DNA from 2 places in the Leifsonia sp. Y862 genome. Region 2 is predicted to be linked to the other one. Evidence: riboswitches for the same ligand, from Rfam matches in the RefSeq annotation. Region 2 holds a riboswitch; the other holds the start of a gene.
What was found. Region 2 has a riboswitch for glycine ahead of gcvT (glycine cleavage system aminomethyltransferase GcvT). Riboswitches for the same ligand answer to the same signal wherever they lie in the genome.
Positions count from the first base shown of each region.

Region 1 (6,293 bases), on a different contig from region 2:
CTCCTTGCCCCAGTATGAGGAAGTAACTTCCCGTCGGGAAGTAGGCACTTTCAGGTGCGTTAGTTACCCGCGGGTGGAAGGAACCATCGATGGCAACCATGACCGCCGCCGCACAAAAGGCGCAGAACAAGACGAACTACGACGCCTTCCTGGCCGTCTGCCCGAGCCAGAAGCTGCTGGACCGGATCTCCGACAAATGGGTCACGCTGATACTCACCGCGCTCGGAAGCGGCCCCGACTGCATCGGCGAGGCCGGGCCGATGCGCTATTCGGAGTTGTCCCGCACGCTGGCCGGAGTCAGCCCGAAGATGCTCACCCAGACGCTCCGGTCGCTGGAGCGCGACGGATTAGTCAGCCGCACCGCGACACCGACGGTTCCCGTCACGGTCACCTACGAACTGACAGATCTTGGACTGTCGTTGCACCAGATGATCCGCGGACTCAAATCGTGGGCGGAGACGCACATGGATGAGGTGCTTTCCAACCGCGAGTCCTACGCCAGCTAGCTAGCACTCCACCACGTTGACGGCGAGGCCGCCGAGCGCGGTCTCCTTGTACTTCGAGCTCATGTCCTTGCCGGTCTCCCGCATGGTCACGATCACCTCGTCGAGTGACACCCGGTGCGTTCCGTCTCCCCAGAGCGCCATCTTCGCGGCGTTGATGGCCTTCCCGGCCGCGATCGCGTTGCGCTCGATGCACGGGATCTGCACGAGGCCTCCGATGGGATCGCAGGTGAGGCCCAAGTTGTGCTCCATCGCAATCTCGGCCGCGTTCTCCACCTGCTCTGGCGTGCCGCCGAGCACCTCGGCCAGGCCGGCGGCGGCCATCGACGACGCAGACCCCACCTCGCCCTGGCAGCCGACTTCCGCCCCTGAGATCGACGCCTGCTCCTTATAAAGGACTCCGACGGCACCGGCGGCGAGCAGGAAGCGCACGACGGCGGCGTCCTTCACCTCCTGGCTGGCGGTATCCATGCCGGGCGCATAGTGCGTGGCATAGAACATGACCGCGGGAATGATGCCGGCTGCTCCGTTGGTGGGCGCGGTGACCACCCTGCCGCCCGTTGCGTTCTCCTCATTCACGGCGAGCGCCACGAGGTTCACCCATTCCTGCCAGAACTTCGGGTCGCGGTTCGGGTCTTCGACGAGCAGACGCTGGTACCAGGCCGGCGCGCGGCGGCGCACATTCAGCCCGCCTGGCAGCGTTCCGGTGCGCGCGATGCTGGAGTTCTTACACTCCTCCATCACGTCGCGGATGTGCAGCAGCCCGGCCGTCACCTCGGGCTCAGTGCGGCTGGCGAGTTCGTTCTGCAGCATGACACCGCTGAAGTTCAGCTCCTGCTCCCGGCAGTGCGCGAGCAGCTCGGCCGCGGTCCGGAAGGGCAGCGGGAGGTCCTGCTTCGACGCAGCCAGTTGCTCGGCCTTGGTCTGCTCCTCCCCCTCGCGCACGATGAACCCGCCACCGACGGAGAAGAAGGTGGCCGCGTGCACAACAGCGCCAGCGGCATCCGTCACCTCAAATTTCATGCCGTTCGTATGGCGAGCCAGCACGGTGAGCGGATGCAGCACCATGTCGCTTTCGGCATACGGCAGTGAGCGGATGCCGGCGAGCACGAGCGCGCCGTCGGCCGCGATCCTGACCAGGCTGGCTTCGACCTCTTCCGGCAGGATCAGCTCTGGATGGCGACCTTCGAGGCCGAGCATCACGGCCGTCATGGTGCCGTGCCCACGGCCGGTTGCGGCCAGGGAACCGTACAGGTCAACGCGAAGTCCTACTGCCCTCTCGGCGAGACCGCGCTCGGCCAACTCGGCGGCGAACACGGCGGCTGCCCGCATCGGCCCGACGGTGTGCGAACTCGAGGGTCCGATTCCGACGGAGAAGAGGTCGAAAACTCCTACAGCCATGAGCTGCTCGAGACGAAGAGGGAGCGGAAGCGGGATGGGGTCACGAGGAACTCCGATGGTCAGGCCGCGCAGGGCGCGGGCAATCGTTGAGTCCTCCCCGCTCTGTATCGGACCTGAGAGTTTCCGCGCCGACCCTGGCTGGGCTGACGCTTGCACCGTCGGTGGGTCAGGCAGATGGTGGAAGCCTGGCCACTTTTCAGAGGTGCCTACCGCAGCGGTACAGGGGCCTGAGAGATTCCTGGGGAGGATTTGCTCCTACGGCGCCTGCCGAAAACTGCCGGCAGAACTCTCCCGCAGCGGATGACTGGCGTGTGAAATTGTGGGTTGTCAAAACCATACCTGAGTTCCCTCCACTGCGGCCGGTGAGGCCGGTAAGGCCGGGGCCACGGGAGGGGTCCCCGTTCGGGTCACCTTCCCCAATTGTTCACCGCTCGCCAGTAGCCTGAACTCATGAACGAGCACTCCAAGCCGGAGCCCACGAATTCGCCCCGCAACTTTCCGCCGTCGCACCTGACCAGGCCAGACGGAGCCGCCGCGACGATCGGCGTGGATAACGCCCAGGTCGAGTCGGTCGCCGCCCAGAAAGCGCGCAAGGGCAGAGTGCTCTCCTGGAGCTTGTGGGACTGGGGCGGAGCGGCCTTCAACGCGGTCGTCACCACGTTCGTCTTCACGGTCTACCTCACCGGCGAATCCTTCGGCGGAGAGGCGTTCGTCTCCAGCCAGCTCGGCTGGACGCTCGCGGCCGCTGGCCTGATCGTTGCGCTCCTCGCGCCCATCACCGGGCAGCGTTCCGATGTTTCCGGGCGTCGCAAGTTCTGGCTGGCCATCAACACGTACGTCGTCGTTGCCGTCACCGCGCTGATGTTCTTCGTCGAGCCCTCCCCCTCCTACCTGTGGCTGGGGCTGCTGCTGCTCGCCGTCGGTACCGTCTTCTTCGAGTTCGCGTCGGTCAACTACAACGCCATGCTCGTGAACGTCTCCACCCCGCGCTCCATCGGCAAGGTGAGCGGATTCGGTTGGTCGATGGGCTACTTCGGCGGCATCGTGCTGCTGCTGATCGTGTACTTCGGCTTCATCAACCCTGAGGTCGGCCTGTTCGGCGTCACCAACGAGAACGGCATGGCGGTACGCGTCTCGATGCTCATCGCGGCCGTCTGGTTCGGGTTGTTCGCCCTCCCAGTGCTGCTCGCCGTGCCGGAATACCACGCGCCGGCCAAGGTTGCCCGTGACAAGGTGGGATTCTTCGCCTCGTATGCTCGGCTGGGCCGCGACATTGCAGCGCTCTGGAAGACCAGTCGGCAGACGGTCTTCTTCCTCATTGCCAGCGCGGTGTTCCGTGACGGATTGGTAGGCGTCTTCTCCTTCGGGGGAATCCTGGCCGCTGGCACCTTCGGGTTCACAGCCGGTGAGGTCATCATCTTCGCCATCGCCGCGAACGTGGTCGCCGGTGTCGCCACCGTGTCGATCGGGTTGCTCGACGACAAGATCGGGCCGAAGCCCGTCATCGTCGCGTCGCTGATCGGCTTGATCGTCTGCGGATCTGCCGTGTTCCTCCTGCACGACGGAGGCCAGATTGTCTTCTGGACCTTCGGTCTTGCACTCTGCCTCTTCGTCGGACCCGCGCAGTCCGCCAGCCGCTCGTTCCTGGCCCGTGTCATCCCTTCCGGCCGGGAGGGCGAGGTCTTCGGCCTCTACGCCACAACGGGCAAGGCTGCCACCTTCCTGGCGCCGACGGCGTTCGCCCTGTTCGTCACGTTCGGCGGCGCGCAGTACTGGGGCATCCTCGGCATCGTCCTGGTGATCGCCGTGGGCCTCGCCCTCTTGATCCCGGTCAAGTCGAAGCAGGAGCAGATCCGCTAGCCGCAACCCACGGCATCCGCTTGGCGTAGCTCGATTTCGGGACAGTCTCCGCCGGTCGAGGAGGCCGCCAGGCCGTCTCGAGACCCCTTGGTGGGCCGTCGGCGCACCCACGCAGTCGCAGCGCGGGTCGAACGCAGCTGTGCGGGTGTTGCAGCTGCCGCATAGCTGCGTTCGATGCGCGTAGCTCGATTTCGAGACACTCGCTGGCGCTCGCTCCTCAATCAGCGGGGAGGGCGCGGCTCCTCAATCAGCGGGGTCGCCCGCAAAGGTAGGATCTTTGCATGGCGGTCACCGACGAAGCGATCCTGAAGATCAAAGACATGATTCTCTCCGGCGAACTCTCGCCAGGCGACCGGCTGCCCCCGGAGAAAGAACTCAGCGAGGGGCTCGGGCTGAGCCGCAGCTCATTGCGTGAAGCGGTGAAGGCGCTCGAGGTGATTCGGGTGCTCGACGTGCGACGCGGCGACGGCACCTACGTCACCAGCCTCGAACCTCGCCTGCTGCTTGAGGCCATGTCATTCGTGGTCGACCTGCATGACGACTCGTCCATCCTGGAGCTGTTTGCCGTTCGCCGCATTCTGGAACCGGCTGCCGTCGCACTCGCGGCCACACACATAACAGCGGATGTCGTGCGCGACCTCCGCACCCAGATTGAGTCGGTCAACGAGAAGACGAGCGTCGAGGGCCTCGTGGCACACGACCTGGAGTTCCACGGCGCCATCGTGGCGACGTCGGGCAACTCGTACCTGTCGAGTCTCATCGATTCGCTGTCGAGCAACACCGTGCGCGCGCGCATCTGGCGCGGCCTCACCCAGGAGCACTCCGTCGAACGCACCCTCGACGAGCACAAGGCCATAGTCGACGCTCTCGAACGCGGGGATGCCGGGCTGGCCCAGGCGCTCACGACCGTGCACATCTCCGGCGTCGAGCAGTGGCTGCGTGACGCGGCCACAGCATCGTCATAGCGAGCAGCTTTCGAACGCGCAGAATCGCCGAGGTCAGGTCGACCTCGGCGCTTCTGCGGATCCGCTACCAGGCCACGGGGCCGTAGTCGTCGGTGAAGGTTCCGGTGGGTCCGTCTGCCGCGATCGTCGCCATGCGCACCGCTGATGCCGCGCCCTCCGCAGGAGTGCGGACGCCGTGGAAATTGTTCAGGTCGGTTGCAACGAAGCCAGGGCAGACCGCGTTCACGAGGATATGGTCTCCGACGAGGTCGCGGGCGTACATCATGGTGACGGCGGTCAGCGCAGTCTTCGAGGCGACGTATCCAAGGCCGATCGGGTCTGTATTGGCGAAGTCGGAGATCGATGCGAGCGAGCCCGCGCTGCTTGAGACGTTCACGATGCGAGGTGCGGACGAACGGCGGAGCAACGGCAGGAAAGCACTCGTGACGGTGATGACGCCGAAAACGTTCGTCTCGAACACATAGCGGACGTGATCGACGTCAGCGGATCGTGGCAATTGACCAGCGAAGTCGGCGCCGGGCATGTGGCTGACACCAGCGTTGTTGATCAGCGCGTCGAGGCGGCCGAACTGAGCCTGGACCTCGGCAGCTGCGGCTGCCGCCGAAGTCGGATCTGTGACGTCGAGAGCTACCGCGGTGACGTTGCCGCCGCCAGCGCGCAGCTCGGCAGCTGTTGCTTCGCCCCGTTCGAGGCTGCGTGCGCCGATTACTACGGTGTGACCGAGCTCGGCGAGCTTGGCGGCGATCTCGCGACCAATGCCTTTGTTGCCACCGGTGACGAGGGCGATCATTGTGTCATTCATGGGTATTCCTTCTGTGCCGGGGCGCGTGCCATGGCGGTGAGTGGTTGTGTCGGAGGCCGGTCTTTTCGGGCCGTGTCCAGCCTGATGACACGGGCGTGGATTGTGAATAACGAGGAGTCCTGTTTTCTTGCTCTATAGTCCAGTGCATGTCCACAGATCGGTTGTCGGAAATCCTGGATCTCATCGAGGTCACAAGCGTCGTGTCCGGCGGCTCGGTAGTACGCGGGCGCTGGCAGACGGACAGCAGCATCAACGATGACCTCAAGTTCATCGCCGTCGTCCACGGGCATGCCTGGCTGAGCACCGATGGCCTGGACAAACCCATCAAGCTGGCATCAGGTGATGTGGCGGTTCTGAACGGGCGATCCTGGCTGGCATTGGAGGGTGGAACCGGCGACGAGACACCGGTTCGCGTTGAGCCGCCATCGGCGGGGTCCGTGATCTCGCCTGATGAGGCGAACGCTGACGGCGCGGATGTCCTCATCGGCGGACGGGTGGACTTGAACCCAACTGGCCGAGAGCTCCTACTCCAGGCTTTGCCCCCTGTCCTGCACATCGGTCGTTCGAGTGCCGTCGGGCCTCAACTTCGCGGACACATTCAACGGCTGTTCGAGGAGATGACCGCCAACCGCATTGGCTCTGACTTCGCGATCCGCCAGTACGGCCAACTACTCGTGCTCGATGTGGTTCGCGGCTTCATGAGCGACTCGAACATGCCGGCCGGATGGCTCAGGGTGCTCTCCGACACGCGGCTTGGGCCCG
Region 1 covers NZ_JBYHFR010000003.1:428,256-434,548, reverse strand. The annotation lists gene AC25Z0_RS16340 (winged helix-turn-helix transcriptional regulator) at 90-506, shown strand; gene AC25Z0_RS16335 (L-serine ammonia-lyase) at 507-1,904, opposite strand; glycine riboswitch at 2,110-2,208, opposite strand; gene AC25Z0_RS16330 (MFS transporter) at 2,355-3,764, shown strand; gene AC25Z0_RS16325 (FadR/GntR family transcriptional regulator) at 4,046-4,729, shown strand; gene AC25Z0_RS16320 (SDR family oxidoreductase) at 4,794-5,531, opposite strand; gene AC25Z0_RS16315 (AraC family transcriptional regulator) at 5,678-6,293, shown strand, end outside.
Region 1: linked by a shared signal. The riboswitch ahead of AC25Z0_RS16335 (L-serine ammonia-lyase) and the one ahead of gcvT (glycine cleavage system aminomethyltransferase GcvT) in region 2 are both predicted to bind glycine.

Region 2 (6,293 bases):
CAGGTGGTAGCCGCGGATGGCGAGGAGCCCGGCGAGTTCGCCCTGGCTGCCGGCGTTCGGCTGCAGCGAGACGGATGCGTAGCCCGTGACATCCGTCAGCCAGGTTTCGAGCTGGCTGACCAGTTCGAGGTAGCCGGCCACGTCGTCCTTGGGCGCGAACGGGTGGATGCCGCCGAACTCAGGCCAGGTGACGGCTTCCATCTCGGTGGCAGCGTTCAGCTTCATGGTGCAGGAGCCCAGCGGGATCATGCCGCGGTCGAGTGCGTAGTCGTAGTCGGCGAGGCGCTTGAGGTAGCGCATCATGCTGGTCTCTGAGCGGTGCGTGTTGAACACGGCGTGCGTGAGGTACTCGCTGGTGCGCGCCAGGCTCGTGGGAATGCTGGTCGCTGCGCTCGTGGCTGCCGCGCCCTCGAGGGCGTCGAAGTCAACGGCGCCGAAGGCGTTGCGCCCGCCGAATGCGCCGATGACGCGGGTGAGGTCTGAGCGCGTCGTCGTCTCGTCCACCGAGATGCCGACGGTGTCGCCGTCGACGAGGTAGAGGTTGACGCCGTCGACCGCTGCGCGGGAGACGATCTCTGCCGCGCGACCGGGAACAGACACGCGAACCGTGTCGAAGTAGGTGTCACTCTCGACGCTCACACCGGATGCGCTGAGTGCGGCCACGAGTTCGCTCGCGCTCTCGTGCACCTGGGTTGCGATCGCCTTCAGGCCAGCCGGCCCGTGGTAGACCGCGTACATGCCGGCCATCACGGCGAGCAGCACCTGGGCTGTACAGATGTTCGAGGTGGCCTTGTCGCGGCGGATGTGCTGCTCGCGCACCTGCAGGGACAGTCGGTATGCCGGGTGGCCTGCGGCGTCGACGCTCACGCCGACGAGGCGGCCTGGCAGCTGACGCTCCAGTCCCTTGCGCACGGCCATGTAGCCGGCGTGCGGGCCACCGAAGCCCATGGGAACGCCGAAGCGCTGGCTGGTGCCGACCGCGACATCCGCTCCGAGGTCGCCAGGTGAGGCGATGAGGGTGAGCGCGAGCAGGTCGGCCGCGACGACAGCGAGGCCGCCCTGTGCCTGGGTCGCCGCGATGAGTGCCTGCGGGTTCCAGACACGACCGGATGCGCCCGGGTACTGCACGAAGATGCCGAAGTGGTCGCCGAGAGCGGCTTCGACTGACTCACCCAGCGCGGCGAGATCGAGCTCGACGAGCTCGATGCCGACGGCCGCTGCGCGGTTGACGAGCAGCGCCTTGGTCTGCGGCAGTGCGTCTGCGTCGACGATGAACCGCGGCGACGTGAGCTTGGACGCTCGACGGGCCAGCATCATGCCCTCAACGACGGCGGTGCCCTCGTCGAGCATCGAGGCGTTGGCGGTGGCGAGGCCAGTGAGGTCGGTGACCATGGTCTGGAAGTTGATCAGTGCCTCGAGGCGGCCCTGCGAGATCTCGGGCTGGTACGGCGTGTATGCCGTGTACCAGCTCGGGTTCTCGAGCACGTTGCGCTTGATCACAGCTGGCGTGATCGTGTCGTAGTAGCCGAGTCCGATCATGCTGCGCTTCACCGTGTTGCGGTTTGCCAGCTCCCGCAGCTCGGTGATGGCCTCACGCTCAGTCGCGGCGGGCGGCAGCGTGCTGTCGCCGTCGACGCGGAACTGGTCAACGTGGATCGACGCCGGAATAGCTGCTTCGACCAGCGCATCGACAGAGTCATAGCCGAGTGAGGCGAGCATGTGTGATTGGGCTGCGGCATCCGTACCGATGTGACGCCCTGCAAAAGCCTGAGACATGTGTGTACTAAACCTGCGCGTTCCTGGTGTGTAGAACTGGTTTGGGGAGGGGTGCTGGTGGCTGAGTGCGCTACTCGCCGACGATGGCGGAGTACTCGTCGAAGCTCAGCAGCGTGGGCAGCTCGGTGAAGCTGACCTTGATGAGCCAGCCTTCGCCGAACGGGTCGCTGTTGACGAGCTCAGGGCTGGCCACGACCGCGTCGTTGATCTCGACGACGGTGCCGTTGACCGGTGCGAAGAGTTCGCCGACCGACTTCGTCGATTCGATCTCGCCGACGACCGTGCCGTTGGCGACGCTGGATCCGACGGCGGGCAGCTCGACGAAGACGACGTCTCCGAGCTTGTCAGCGGCGTACGCGGTGATTCCAACGGTCGCGGTCTTCGCCTCTGCATCAATGCGGAGCCACTCGTGCTCTGCGGTGTACTGGAGTGCTGTCGTGTCAGTCATGGTGTCCTCTGAGGTAGTGGGGTGTGCTGGCGGGGAGTGAGCGAGTTACTTCTGGCGCTTGTAGAACGGGAGCTTTGTGACGGATGCCGGGATGCGCGTTCCGCGCACGTCGACGAACAGCTCGGTGCCGACGTCGGCCAGGTCAGGGCTGACGTAGGCCATCATGACCGGGTGTCCGAGGGTCGGTGAGAGGGCGCCGCTGGTGACGATGCCCACCGGCTCAGCGGATGCCGCTGCGTCTGCCGCTGCGAACACCGGGTAGTCGGCGCGGCCGGCGCGCTTGCCCTCTGAGACCAGGCCGACCAGCACGCGGGCGTCCGCTGCCGGACCGGCTTCGCTGGCGGCACGCCCGACGAAGTCGTTCTCCTTGGCCAGGGCGACGACGCGGCCGAGTCCTGCCTGGGCGGGGAAGGTGTCCAGGCCGAGTTCGTGGCCGTACAGCGGCATTCCGGCTTCCAGGCGCAGGGTGTCGCGGCTGGCAAGTCCTGCTGGGACCAGGTTGTGATCTGCGCCGGCGACGACGATGGCGTCCCAGAGGGCGCGGGCGGCATCCGCTTGGATGTAGAGCTCAAAGCCGTCTTCGCCGGTGTAGCCGGTGCGGGCGACCAGGAGTGGGAGGCCGGCGAAGGTGGCATCCGTTGACCAGTAGTACTTGAGTTCGTCGAGCGGGATGCCGAGATCGGCGATGCCTGCCGTTGCCTCGAGGATGGCGCGGGCGGCGGGACCCTGCACGGCGATGAGGGCGATGTCGTCGCTCTGGTCGGTGACGGTCACGTCGAAGCCGTCTGCACGGGCGCTGAGCGCTTCAGCGGCGGGGAAACGGTTACCGGCGTTGGCGACGACGAGGAAGGTGGTGTCGCCGAGGCGGTAGACGACGAGGTCGTCGATGATGCCGCCGGCCTCGTTCAGGAGCAGGCTGTACTTCGCCTGGCCGTACACGGTGGCCGAGATCTTTCCGGCGAGCGCGTAGTCGAGGAAGGCTGGGGCGTCGGGGCCGTCGACCAGGATCTCTGCCATGTGCGACAGGTCGAACAGGCCGGCATTGCTGCGCACGGCGTGGTGCTCTGCGAGGTCGCTGGTGTAGCGCACCGGCATCTGCCAGCCGGCGAAGTCAGTGAAGCTGGCGCCGGCGGCGACGTGAGCGTCGTGCAGGGGCGAGAGCCGCTCGTCGGTCTGGTTTTCTGATGCAGAGGTCATGAGTTCTCCGGTCGTCACCAGCCGCGAGGATGGCGAGAGTCGCGGGTTCGATTGAACCCGGTGGGAACTCCCCCTCTGTCGTCAGGCCTGAGAGCTTCGCCACACCCATTGCTGGGGCGTGACTTTCACCGTGGGCGAGTCGCGTTGGTGCCGCAACTACTTTTCAGAGTGGCCAATTCGATGCGGTACGCGTACCTGAGAGATTGTCGGGGAGGATTGCTCCTTCGGTGTTCGCTCGTCTTGCGACGTCGAATTCTCCCGCATCGACCATGATGGCCAGTTGTTCAGTTATGGGTGCAACCGGTTCTCTGAGTGCGCGAAAACCCTGTGCGATCACAGCCTAGCGGCTCGGCAGCCCGCGACCCGAAACTCGTCGTGTATGCAGACCTGTCACCCAGAATCGCCGACCTGTGTGACAGGTCGGCGATTCTCGCTGTGGCCGGATACTGCGGGTCAGCGTCCGATCGGCGTGGGGTCGACCGGGTTCGGTGGCACCTCGACCGAACCACGGATCTGATTCTGCGCCTGGCACTGGCTGGTGCAGTTCGTTGCACCCTGTGAGAGCTCGATCGCGTCCTCACCGAGCACGCCGCCCAGCCGACCACCGGGCTGCACGACCCACTTGGTGACGGTGCCGGTCTGCAACGTTTTCGTCGCCACCTGCGGGCTGTCCTTGCCGAGCAGCATCTGATGGGCGTTCGCCGGGTCTTGCGCCGTGGTCACTGCGTCGACGCCAGAGCCGAAGTTGATCTTCCCTGTAAAGCTGTTCACGAAGTAGAACAGGCCGGCGCCGAGGGTGTGGGTGAACTCGACCGGTCCGGCGAATTCGGTCTCCATCTGGAAGATGCCGCCCTGCGCACCGTCCTTCGCCTGGATCTTGAACTTGCCCTGCGAGGTGGTGAACTTCACCGTGAGCGTGTCGTCCTTGATCTCGAGCTCGGCGATCCTCGCGCCGGAGAGCTGTGCGGGAGTCAACGTCGGCACCTTCGACGCGAAGATCACGGTGGGCGCGGTGACCATGCGCTGCGCGTCAGGGGCACCGGTGAGCGTGTAGTTGTAGACGCCCAACGTCGACGGATTGATATCAAAGCCCACGTGGCGGCCGCGCACAGCAATCGTGCCGCTGGCCACGAGGTCTTTGAGGTCGACCGACTTCCCCACGGCGGGGTTGTATGACTGGCCGTTGACAGTCACGCCGAAGTCACCGCCCGTTGAGGTTTTACCTGAGGCGGATGCCGGAGCGGCGATGGCGAGCGAGCCAGTGATCGCGACGGCGGCGATGAGAATGCTCGCCCGTCCGATGCTGATTAGTGAACGCGTGCGGGACATAACGAGGTCCTCCTGGGTGGGCTGCGCGGGGACGAGCTGAGGTGAGCAGCTCTGGACGGGCACCCGGTGAGTGCCCACCTCCACTCTCAGCGACGCCTGGATCGCCGGCAATCAGACCATGGGACTAGTACCATCGCACGCTGGCTAGGCGGTGTCTCCCGCCGAGCGCTTATCGGGCAGGTTGTCCCTCGCCCACATCGCCGCGCTCGTGCGGTCACCTACCCCGATGCGGCGGAACAGGTGACCGACGTGCACCTTGACCGTGCGCTCTGCGATTCCGAGCTCCACGCCGATCTGCTTGTTCGACAGCCCGCGGGTGATCAGCCGGAGCACTTGCTCTTCCCGTGTGCTCACGATCTCTCGTTGGGTCTGCGCCGGAGCGGGCAGCAACGCCAGGGCCGCTCGCGGGTCGAACGGAGCCTCCCCCCGAGCAGCTGAGCGGATGGCGGCCAACAGCATGGCGGGCTCTCCGTCTTTCAGCTGGTAACCGATGGCGCCGGCACGCAGGGCGTCTTCGACGTGATCACGGTCCTGGAAGCTGGTGAGAATCACGACCCGCGTTCCCGGCCGTGCAGCGAGGAGTCTGCGGGTTGCCTCGACTCCGTCCATGAGCGGCATTGAGAGATCCATCAGCACCACGTCTGGATGGTGTTCAACGGCCAGCTCCACCGCCTGCGCGCCGCCAGAGGCCTCCGCGACCACGCTCAAGTCCGTGGTCGCGCCGATGAGAACGCCGAGCCCCGCCCGAACCAGCGGGTGGTCGTCGACAATCAGCACTGACGTCATGTCGATGCCACCGTCAGTCGCCACGTCGTGCCGTGACCCGGTGCGGTGCGGAGCTCCAGCCGGCCACCGGCATCCGCTACCGCGTCGGCGAGCACTCGCAATCCAAAATGACCGTCCTCTGGGCGTGCGAGCTTCGCCGCGGCGTCGAAACCCGTGCCATCATCCTCGATGACCAGCGCAACGCCGTCGCCGCCTGAGCGGGTGAGGCGCAGGAAGACCCGCGTTGCCGCGGAGTGCTTCGCGGCGTTGCGGAGGCACTCCTGTGCGACCCGGAAGATGAGTCGCTCGTGCTCGGTACCCAGCGGCTTTCCGCTGTCGAGGTAATCATCGAGGTCGACAACCACAACGATGCCCCTGGCACGGATGCTCGCGGCGAGATCATCGAGAGCCGCCGGAAGGCCATCGGCGGCGAGGCTCGGCGGGTAAATGTCCACGAGTAGCGACCGGAGGCCGCCGATACTACCGCGCACGGTGGACTCCGCGAGGTGCAGGTCGGACGACAGCGCGGAGTCGCCCAGCTGTGACGCTCGCAGGGCCGAGCCGGCGATCGAATATGAGGTGGCGGCAAGTTCCTGAACGACACCGTCGTGCAGAGCGCCGGCGATGCGACGGCATTCGTCCCCTGATGCGTCGAGTGCGTGCTGAAGGAGTGCCTCGCGGTGCGCCTGTGAGGCGCGGAGAACCCTCAGCAGCCGCACCAGCACAGGAATCAGTAGTGCGAGAAGCAGCAGGATGCTCGCGGTCACGACCGCGAAGT
Region 2 covers NZ_JBYHFR010000001.1:368,264-374,556, reverse strand. The annotation lists gene gcvP (aminomethyl-transferring glycine dehydrogenase) at 1-1,776, opposite strand, end outside; gene gcvH (glycine cleavage system protein GcvH) at 1,847-2,224, opposite strand; gene gcvT (glycine cleavage system aminomethyltransferase GcvT) at 2,270-3,421, opposite strand; glycine riboswitch at 3,487-3,594, opposite strand; glycine riboswitch at 3,595-3,692, opposite strand; gene AC25Z0_RS01745 (hypothetical protein) at 3,875-4,750, opposite strand; gene AC25Z0_RS01740 (response regulator) at 4,895-5,536, opposite strand; gene AC25Z0_RS01735 (sensor histidine kinase) at 5,533-6,293, opposite strand, start outside.